Regions from separate parts of the Bacillus sp. CZDM1 genome, predicted to be linked through region 2. Evidence: riboswitches for the same ligand, from Rfam matches in the RefSeq annotation. Region 2 holds a riboswitch; each other region holds the start of a gene.
What was found. Region 2 has a riboswitch for S-adenosylmethionine ahead of ACY3XC_RS14430 (methionine biosynthesis PLP-dependent protein). Riboswitches for the same ligand answer to the same signal wherever they lie in the genome.
Positions count from the first base shown of each region.

Region 1: another riboswitch for S-adenosylmethionine. It lies ahead of ACY3XC_RS11260 (phosphoadenylyl-sulfate reductase); the one in region 2 lies ahead of ACY3XC_RS14430 (methionine biosynthesis PLP-dependent protein).
Region 3: another riboswitch for S-adenosylmethionine. It lies ahead of ACY3XC_RS17040 (methionine ABC transporter ATP-binding protein); the one in region 2 lies ahead of ACY3XC_RS14430 (methionine biosynthesis PLP-dependent protein).

Region 1 covers NZ_JBUESO010000004.1:212,445-215,691, reverse strand. Annotated here, with positions in the region: gene ACY3XC_RS11270 (formate/nitrite transporter family protein) at 1-520, shown strand, start outside; gene cobA (uroporphyrinogen-III C-methyltransferase) at 536-1,309, shown strand; SAM riboswitch class I at 1,470-1,571, shown strand; gene ACY3XC_RS11260 (phosphoadenylyl-sulfate reductase) at 1,640-2,356, shown strand; gene ACY3XC_RS11255 (anion permease) at 2,372-3,247, shown strand, end outside.
Region 2 covers NZ_JBUESO010000005.1:369,274-372,520, reverse strand. Annotated here, with positions in the region: gene ACY3XC_RS14440 (CpsD/CapB family tyrosine-protein kinase) at 1-269, opposite strand, end outside; gene ACY3XC_RS14435 (YveK family protein) at 256-972, opposite strand; SAM riboswitch class I at 1,735-1,851, shown strand; gene ACY3XC_RS14430 (methionine biosynthesis PLP-dependent protein) at 1,937-3,052, shown strand; gene metC (cystathionine beta-lyase) at 3,052-3,247, shown strand, end outside.
Region 3 covers NZ_JBUESO010000007.1:78,756-82,002, forward strand. Annotated here, with positions in the region: gene ACY3XC_RS17030 (MFS transporter) at 1-291, shown strand, start outside; gene ACY3XC_RS17035 (hypothetical protein) at 455-652, shown strand; SAM riboswitch class I at 880-978, shown strand; SAM riboswitch class I at 1,052-1,158, shown strand; gene ACY3XC_RS17040 (methionine ABC transporter ATP-binding protein) at 1,244-2,275, shown strand; gene ACY3XC_RS17045 (methionine ABC transporter permease) at 2,265-2,915, shown strand; gene ACY3XC_RS17050 (MetQ/NlpA family ABC transporter substrate-binding protein) at 2,934-3,247, shown strand, end outside.

The DNA.
Region 1 (3,247 bases), on a different contig from region 2:
GCATGTTCTAGGAGCAGTTATGTATGCCATTCTATATATCATTGCAGTCACACAGTTTGGCCAAGTTACCAATCATGCTGTTGCAGCAAAAATCCTCGCAGTGGCCGAAGCCAAAACGTTAGGATACAAAAGTCTTGGTTCTGAAGGCTTACTGGTCGTATTTGTAAAAGCGATGCTCTGTAATTGGATGGTTACTCTTGGTGCGGTAATGGCTATGACCACGAAGTCTGTCATGGGGAAAATTGCAGCAATGTGGCTTCCAATCTTAATCTTTTTTGCCCAGGGCTTTGAGCACGCAGTGGTGAATATGTTTGTCATTCCAGCTGGCATGATACTGGGTGCGGATGTCACAATTACAGATTGGTGGGTATGGAATCAAATCCCCGTATTAATTGGCAATTTAGTCAGCGGTGTTCTTTTTACAGGAATGGCGCTCTATTACACTCATAAAAAGACAGAATCGCAAAATATTCTAGAACTGCCACAAACAAAGGCGGTGATACCGAGTACACAGCGATAAGAAGGAGGGATGATTATGGGAAAGGCATATATCGTTGGAGCAGGTCCTGGTGACCCTGATTTAATAACAGTTAAGGCGTTACGATGTATTCAGAAAGCAGACGTGATTCTTTATGACCGGCTGGTTAATCCAGAGCTTTTAGTGGAAGCAAAACGAGATTGCCATCTCATTTATTGTGGGAAAAAACCGAATTACCATACACTTCAGCAAGAAACCATTAATCATCTTCTAGTCAAATACACAAAACAGGGGAAAAATGTTGTTCGATTAAAAGGTGGAGATCCTTTCGTATTTGGACGCGGAGCTGAGGAAGTAGAAGCTTTGGTTGAACAGTGTCTGCCAGTCGAAGTAGTTCCCGGGATAACAGCAGGAGTAGCCGCTCCTGCTTATGCTGGAATTCCGATCACTCATCGTGAATTAGGAAGCTCTTTTGCTATTGTAACGGGTCACAAGCCAAAGGGGAAACCTGACGACATAAATTGGAAGGGTCTAGCAACAGCTGTAGATACTCTGGCAATCTACATGGGAATGACAAATCTCCCATATATTTGCGAGGAATTAATGAAGCATGGTAAAAAAGCGGAGACCCCTGTTGCGATCATACAGCAAGGGACAACAAGTGCACAGCGTACCGTAACAGGAACGTTGAGTTCTATTGTAGACATAGTTGAAAAAGAAGAAATTGAAAATCCTGCCATGATCGTTGTTGGAGAAGTCGTCACCTTCCGTGAAAAAATAAATTTAATAGGAGCAAAAGTGAATAAAGAAAGCTATGCAACCATGGCTTAAAGTAGTAGCAAATAAACCGTTCTGGGGGTACATGAGTCCAGGACGTTTTTTTTGTTTTTTGATGTAGTAAAAGTGTGAAAAATAATTTTTCTAAATTTTATATTTTTTTATTTACACAAATCCTATTGGTATGGTAGGATTAATTTCAACAATTACCAAATACTTATCAAGAGAGGCTGAGGGACTGGTCCGATGAAGCCCGGCAACCTGCTGTGTAAGGTGCTAATTCCAGCAAAATGAACTTCATTTTGGAAGATAAGGCGTTAAACAAACGTGAGATGCCTTTCCTTTTTGGGAAGGCTTTTTGATGGACAAAGGAGGTTTATAGACATGACTACACCAGTTACGTATGAAAATTGGAGTCAAATATCAGGTTCTTTCCCAACCGAGAATAAAACGAAGGGAGCAAAATCGGTACTGGAGTGGGCTTACAGCTCATATCCAGAAGAACAAATTGTCTATGCATCCAGCTTTGGTGCAGAGGCGATCGTATTAATCGACCTCATCCAGCAGGTGAAGCCAGATGCGCATATCGTTTTCTTGGATACAGGATTACACTTTCCGGAAACCTATGAGGTTATTAATAAAATGGAACAACGGTTTCCTTCATTGAAAATTGAGCGGAAACTTCCAAAGCTAACCTTAGATGAACAACGTGAACAATATGGATCAGCGCTATGGAAGAGGGAGCCTAACCAATGCTGTAATATACGTAAAGTGATTCCATTAAGGGAGACACTAACGGCAAAACAAGCGTGGATTTCAGGACTTCGCAGAGAACAATCACCGACAAGAGCAAACACAGAATTCCTAAATAAAGATGAAAAGTTTCAAAACATTAAAATCTGTCCGCTGATTTACTGGACTTGGGATGAAGTTTGGTCCTATATCAAGGAAAAAGATCTCCCTTACAATACCTTGCACGATCAAAATTACCCTAGTATCGGCTGTTTTCCTTGTACACAGCCTGTTTCGGCAGACGGTGATTCACGTGCAGGACGCTGGACGGGAAGCGGCAAGACGGAGTGTGGCTTGCACACATCCTAAAAGGGGGCTTATAGTTTGCTCACAATTATTGCGGTTATCATAGGATTATTTTTTGCATTCAATATTGGTGCTAGTGGTGCAGCAGCTTCGATGGGGATTTCCTACGGAGCAGGTGTAGTTAATAAAAGGCTGGCATTGTTTTTATGCGGTATTACCGTTTTTCTTGGTGCCTGGCTTGGCGGCGGGGAAGTGGTGAAAACGATTGGAAGCGGGATTGTTCCGAGTAGTACCTTTACCGTACCCATTGCTCTTATTGTTTTAGCATCTGCTGCGCTAGCGTTATTTTTAGCAAATATTTTCGGGATTCCACTTTCAACAAGTGAGGTAGCAGTAGGATCCGTCGTTGGGGCCGGAATTGTCTATCAATCAGTATTTGTCGGCAGTTTGGCATGGATTATGGTCTTTTGGCTGCTAACGCCTGTTGCAGCATTTATAATCGCCATCTTTTCTACTAAGCTATTAAAAAACAGGATGCTAAAACGCTGGATGGAAGCGCCAAAAGCCGTTCCGTATCTTTCAGTTCTTGTCGTTTGTATGGGATTATTTGAAGCCTTTTCGGCGGGAATGAACAATGTCGCTAATGCTGTAGGACCGCTAGTCGGTGCTGCCATCATGTCTACAAGTGACGGTATTTTCTGGGGCGGGCTTTTTGTTGCAGCTGGTGCGATTCTGTTAGGCCATCGTGTTCTCGAAACGAATGGAAAGAAAATTACCACGCTTCGGCTGGAAGAGGGTTGTGTCATTTCTGGGACAGGAGCAGCGATCGTTACGGCAGCCTCTGTCTTCGGCATACCTGTGCCACTGACACAAATCACGACATCTTCGATTATCGGTATTGGCTTTGCCAAACATGGCAAGTCAGTTCTAAAAAAGGGTATAGTGGTTCAGCTG
Region 2 (3,247 bases):
TCCGGTTCCCTTAAATTCGCATCAATTATAAGAACCTTTTCCTTCTGTTGTGCCATTGATACAGCAATATTAGCTGCCGTTGTCGACTTCCCCTCCCCCTTGCTTGGTGAGGTTATTAATAATACTGCTTTCTTTTCTTTTTCAGTTAAAAAGCGAATATTGGTACGAATTGTCCTGAATTCCTCTGCTATGAGTGAACTTGGGTTTGAATAAGCTATTAAGCTTCGTTTCTGGCTTTTATATGAAGTTTTACGTTTATTTGGAAACACTTGTCTCACCTCTAAAATTTAACTCCATTTGATATTGACTTTTCTTTTTAATACTTTTTTTATTTATTTTGGAAACTCGCCCAATTACCGGAATACCCAGAATCTCCTCAATTTCAACATCAGACCTTAGAGTATCATCGAATGAATCCAATAAGAACACCAAACCGATTCCTAAAACTAGACCAACTACAAGAGCTAGAACGATATTTCGTATTTTATTTTCATTAATTGGGTAAGGATATATATTCGCCTTTGACAATAGTTTGATATCATTGAATCCTAGAATTCTTGGGACTTCCTCTTTAAATACTTTTGTAGTTGAATTCGCTATTTCCGCAGCTATTTTCGGGGACCTATCCACCACATTAATACTAACAACCTGTGATCCCGAGATACTCTCGACACTTATCTGTTCAGACAATTCCTTTGAGGACTTTTCCAATTCAACTTCTTCTATAACTTTATCTAATATCATTGGATCTGTAATTATTACATGAAGAGTTTTCATTAACTCAGTATCTGCCCCAACTATAATGCGTGCTGATGACTGATATAACAATGTATTATAATAAGTGTTATAAATAATACCAATACCCACAGTCAGCAAAGAAAAAACAGCAATTATCCAGAACCTTTTTTTTAAAACATTAAATATTTCTCTTAGATTAATATCCCTTACTTCCCTTTTTTCCGCACTATTCATGGGCTAATGCCAGCCACCTTCCCACATATAATTAAAGAGCAAAAATTATATAAAAATATTAAAAGTAGAATAATAATAATTAATTGCAATTTATAACTCAATACTAGTTCTTTATAAAGAACTAGTCAATAGCTTTTATTGTCAGAATTTGACTGTAGATAATGTTCTTATTTTAAGTTACAAAAAAGACTCTCTTTTGAAAACTACTTCGTTTATTTATTCACTTTATCTTTATTCTTTCAGGCTTAAATATATAAACTAGGATACATTCCAACGTGTTGATATTAGATTTGATGGTTCCGTATTATCCCTATTCTCAAATTTACTTTACCTTACTTTACAAATAACAGTATTGTTCCTTAGATATTGATAATTCAAAAATTAGTAAATTACCATGGTATTCCCTTGTAATAAATGAGTAATATATCCTAGAAAAATGATGAAATATGTAAAAAGAAAAATTACTAATTCTATTAATCGAATATTTGATGTTTCTAAATTCACTAGTTAATATCTAATTTCACCAATGTTGCATAGAAAAAACAGTTCAATAGCCCAACGGGACTTATACATCTCTGAATTTTATTCGGCACTCAAATCAAAAGGAATTTTTCTTTATACCAAATAACAAAATTGGGCATTTTGAGTATTTTTAATAGTGAAATTAAATTAATGCAACACTAGTGATCCAATTTTAAAAAATAAATAATTGACACTTCTCCTTTACTGTAGTAAATTTTATAAATAATCTAAATATTTATGTTCTTATCAAGAGAGGTAGAGGGAATGGCCCTATGACGCCTCAGCAACCTTCAATGTCTTATTTCATTGAAAAGGTGCTAAGTCCTACGAGTTATTTGTTAACTTGTGAGATAAGGAGAATGACCTGTGCGAACGTGCATCCAAAAGTCTTCTTCTTAAAGAAGACTTTTTTTGTTTTTTATAAAGGAGGAGGATTAGGAAAATGGTTTATAAAGTTGACACGAAGTTAGCTCAAATTGGCAATAGAAGTGATAAGGTGACAGGCACCGTAAATCCTCCTGTTTACTTTTCAACAGCTTACCGTCACGAGGGCATTGGACAATCAACAGGATATGATTACTCAAGGACAGGAAATCCTACTCGGCAGCTCCTTGAAAAGGCGATTGCTGATCTTGAAGGGGCCGATCAAGGATATGCCTGCAGTTCGGGGATGGCTGCTATTTTTACGATTCTTTCCCTCTTTCAGTCTGGTGACGAGTGGATTGTCAGTGAGGATTTATATGGAGGAACGTATCGTTTACTAGAACAGGGATTTAAAAAATGGGGACTCCAGACTCAATATGTTAATACTTGCAGTCCAGAAGAAATTGAAAGCAGGATTACTCCACAAACCAAGGCGATTTTCCTTGAAACCCCGACCAATCCACTTATGCAGCAGTCTGATATAAGTGCTGTCTCAAAAATTGCAAAGAAACACGGAATTATTCTAATTGTGGATAATACCTTCTATACCCCGCTTCTCCAACAGCCTATCGTGCTTGGAGCGGATATTGTTATTCATAGTGCAACGAAATACTTAGGCGGTCATAATGATGTCCTTGCTGGTCTTATTGTTGCAAAGGGGAAAGAAATTTGTGAGGCGCTGGCGTTTCACCATAACGGAGCGGGTGGAGTTCTAAGTCCTTTTGATTCTTGGCTGGTAATGCGCGGAATGAAAACTTTATCTCTTCGTATGCAGCGGCATGAAAGCAATGCGAAATCAATAGTGGAATACCTTTCTGCTCATGAAGGCGTAACAGATGTTCTTTACCCAGGAAGAGGCGGAATGGTTTCCTTCCGCTTACAGGATGAGTCCTGTATTAACCCATTCCTGAAAGAACTTTCACTTATTACGTTTGCTGAAAGCCTTGGAGGAACAGAAAGCTTTATTACCTACCCTGCCACACAAACGCATGCTGACATACCAGAAGAAATTCGAATTCAGTCCGGGGTTTGTAATCGACTATTAAGATTTTCTGTAGGACTAGAAGATCCAACTGATATCATTCAAGATCTTGAACAGGCATTAGCTAAATTAAAAGAAGGAGTGATGGGATAATGAGTTCGGAAGAATATCGTTTTGAAACAAAGCTCCTTCATAATCAGCATAAAGTCGATCCAAATACAGGAGCAGTAAGTGTGCCCATCCAGCATGCTTCAACCTTCCATCAGTTTGATATCGAAAGTTTCGGAAAATACGATTACGCTAGAAGTGCAAACCCAACAAGAGAAGCACTTGAGGATGTAATCGCTG
Region 3 (3,247 bases), on a different contig from region 2:
ATTGTTTTCGTCAATACACCAACACAAGTAATGATGCAAAAACAAATTGCAGATGAATTTAAGGGACGTGTATTTTCCCTTATTGAAACAGTTGCCATGGCCTTATCACCATTAGGAATGGTGCTATATGGGTTTTTGTATGATATCTTCCCTGCACAATGGGTTCTGCTCCTGTCTTCTGGATTATGTGTGAGTGTAGTCCTTACTCTTTTAAGACCGACCGTCATAAGAAAGGTTCATCCGGAGATTGCAGTGAAAAATACAGTGAAGGAAAGTGCGGAAGCATTTTAATAAAGTGTAAATGTTCAATGTCAAAGGTACTGCTCCTTCCGTCCATAGGCGAGGATTATATTACCAAAAAGATAGTTACATGGGACTGATTTATTATTCTGGTAAATAAATAACTCCTTATTTGAATACGAATGTATTAACCCTAGAAAGGAGTGAGAATACCATGAGTGTGTTGGATCGCAGTCCTTTTTTATACTTCTTATGTATCCTGGCTGGTTTCGCTTTACTAAGAGTACCGCTAACAGGATTTTTTGCACCGCTTAGTCCATTAGTTATCCTTATCGGTGTCCTGGCTATCCTTTTATTCTCTCTTGTACTAATCATCCATGGGGTCCTTCATTTGGCTGGTAAAAGAAGGTAATTCTAAAAATAAGCAACATGAAAGAGAGCGAATTCATACGCTCTCTTTTCTCTTTATTTGAAGTCTGCGATAAAAAAAATATTATTTTTTCAAAATGCCTATCTATAGCATTTGAAAGCGTTTGTAAGATAACTGATTAAATATTATTTTAAAAATAGTATTTGACTTTTGAATTTTCCTACAGTAAATTAATTAACAAGTTCAAAAAATGAATAAAGTAAAAATACTTCTTATCAAGAGAGGTTGAGGGACTGGCCCTATGACACCTCGGCAGCGGAATTCTGATTCTGTGCCAAATCCAGCAAGTACGACTTGATAGATAAGAAGAGGACCTATGATTTTTTCAATTCGCCCTCTTCTTTTTCAAGAAGAGGTTTTTTATTTTTAACTGAATAATATTTCTTATCCAGAGAGGTTGAGGGACTGGCCCTATGACACCTCGGCAGCGGAACCAAATTGGTGACTGTGCCAAATCCAGCAGGCGGAAAATGCTTGAGAGATAAGAAGAGCTTCCTATGCATTGCATTGGCCAATCCTCTTCTTGTTTCTAGAAGAGGATTTTTTATTTATTTGATAAAGGAGCGATACACCATGATCGAATTTCAGAATCTTAAGAAGGTTTATGAGAGTGGCGGGCAGCAGGTTGCCGCGTTGAACGGAATTGATTTGAAGATTAATAAGGGAGAGATATTTGGAGTGATTGGCTTTAGTGGTGCTGGGAAAAGCTCACTTATCCGCTGTGTGAACTTACTAGAGCGTCCGACCTCTGGCAGTGTGATTGTTGATGGTCATAACCTCACTTCTATGTCTGTCAAAGAGGTCCGAGAGATTAAGAAAAATATTGGGATGGTTTTTCAGCACTTTAATCTATTAAACTCAAAAACAGTATTTGCAAACGTGGCAATGCCTCTGACACTTGCCAAAGTTCCTAAGGATGCGATTAAGAAGCGCGTTATGGAATTACTAGAATTTGTCGGGTTAGCAGACAAGGCGGACTATTATCCTGATCAGCTTTCCGGGGGACAAAAACAGCGTGTCGGAATCGCCAGAGCATTGGCAACACAGCCTTCCATTCTACTTTGCGATGAGGCAACATCTGCTCTCGATCCACAGACAACCAGCTCGATTTTGCAGCTGTTGAAAAAAATCAATAACGAATACAACATTACGATTCTAATTATCACCCACGAGATGGCGGTAATTAGAGAGATATGTGACCGGGTGGCCGTTATCGAAGCAGGGAAAATTATTGAAGAAGGCACAGTGTTTGATGTCTTTTCAGCACCCAAAACACAGACTGCCAAAAATTTTGTCAGCACAGTCATGAATGACCAGCTGCCTGATTCTATTAAAGAAATCATTCAAAAGCATGATGGAATGCAGCGGATTTTCCGAATTAATTTTGTCGGCAGCACCGCGGGTCAGCCATTATTGTCACAACTAGCCAAACAGTTTGATATTCATATCAATGTCTTGTTCGGCAATATTACCGAGCTTCAAGGAACTCCTTTTGGAAACCTCATTGTTGAGTTCCAGGGGTCTGATAAAGAAGTCATCCGAGCGTTAACCTATATCAACCAGAAGAAAATCAGCATAAAGGAAGTGACCGCACATGCTAGTTAATTCAGAGCAAATCATAGAAGCCTTAATTGAAACCATTCAAATGGTCGCTTTCTCTCTCTTGTTCTCAACCATCCTTGGTCTGCCGCTGGGAATCTTGTTAGTCGTAACTAGGAAAGGCCATCTGCTTCAGAATTTACCGTTCTTTACCGTCTTGAATGGGATCATTAACATTTTTCGTTCCGTCCCGTTCATTATTTTATTAGTGGCGATGATTCCCGTTACAAGATTAATAGTCGGTACATCGATTGGAACGGCGGCGGCAGTTGTTCCTCTGGTATTCTATTGCGGTCCCTATATTGCCAGATTAATAGAAAATTCATTGCTAGAAGTGGATCCAGGTGTCATTGAAGCAGCAGAGGCAATGGGTGCAACCCCTGGGCAAATTATTTTTAAATTTCTTATTCCAGAAGCACTAAGTTCACTTGTTTTAGCCTTAACGATAGCCACTATCGGATTAGTTGGTGCATCGGCAATGGCTGGGGCTGTCGGAGGCGGCGGGATTGGAGATTTAGCCATTACCTATGGCTACCAGCGTTTTGATACAGTCACAATGATGATTACAGTAGCAATTCTGATTGTAATGGTTCAAGGCCTGCAGTCATTTGGAAATATAGCAGCAAAGAAAATCAGACGAAGATAAACTAGGGGGAAATTAACGATGAAAAAACTTTTACTATCCATCATTATTATTACTTTGGCGATTATTAGCGCAGCCTGTGCTGAAAAAACATCAGAGGGTAAAGAATCAACTACCGTTAAGCTTGGTGTCAGCGGAACTGATACACGTATTTGGGATTTTGTAGCGAAAAAGGCTAAAAAAGAGGGAATCAATATCGAAATCGTTTCATTCTCTGATTACGTCGCTCCCAACACAGCTCTTGCAGAAGGCGAAATTGATGTGAATGCATTCCAAACGGTTGCCTATTTTGACGTATTTATTAAGGAACACAATTTAGACCTAGTGCCAATCGC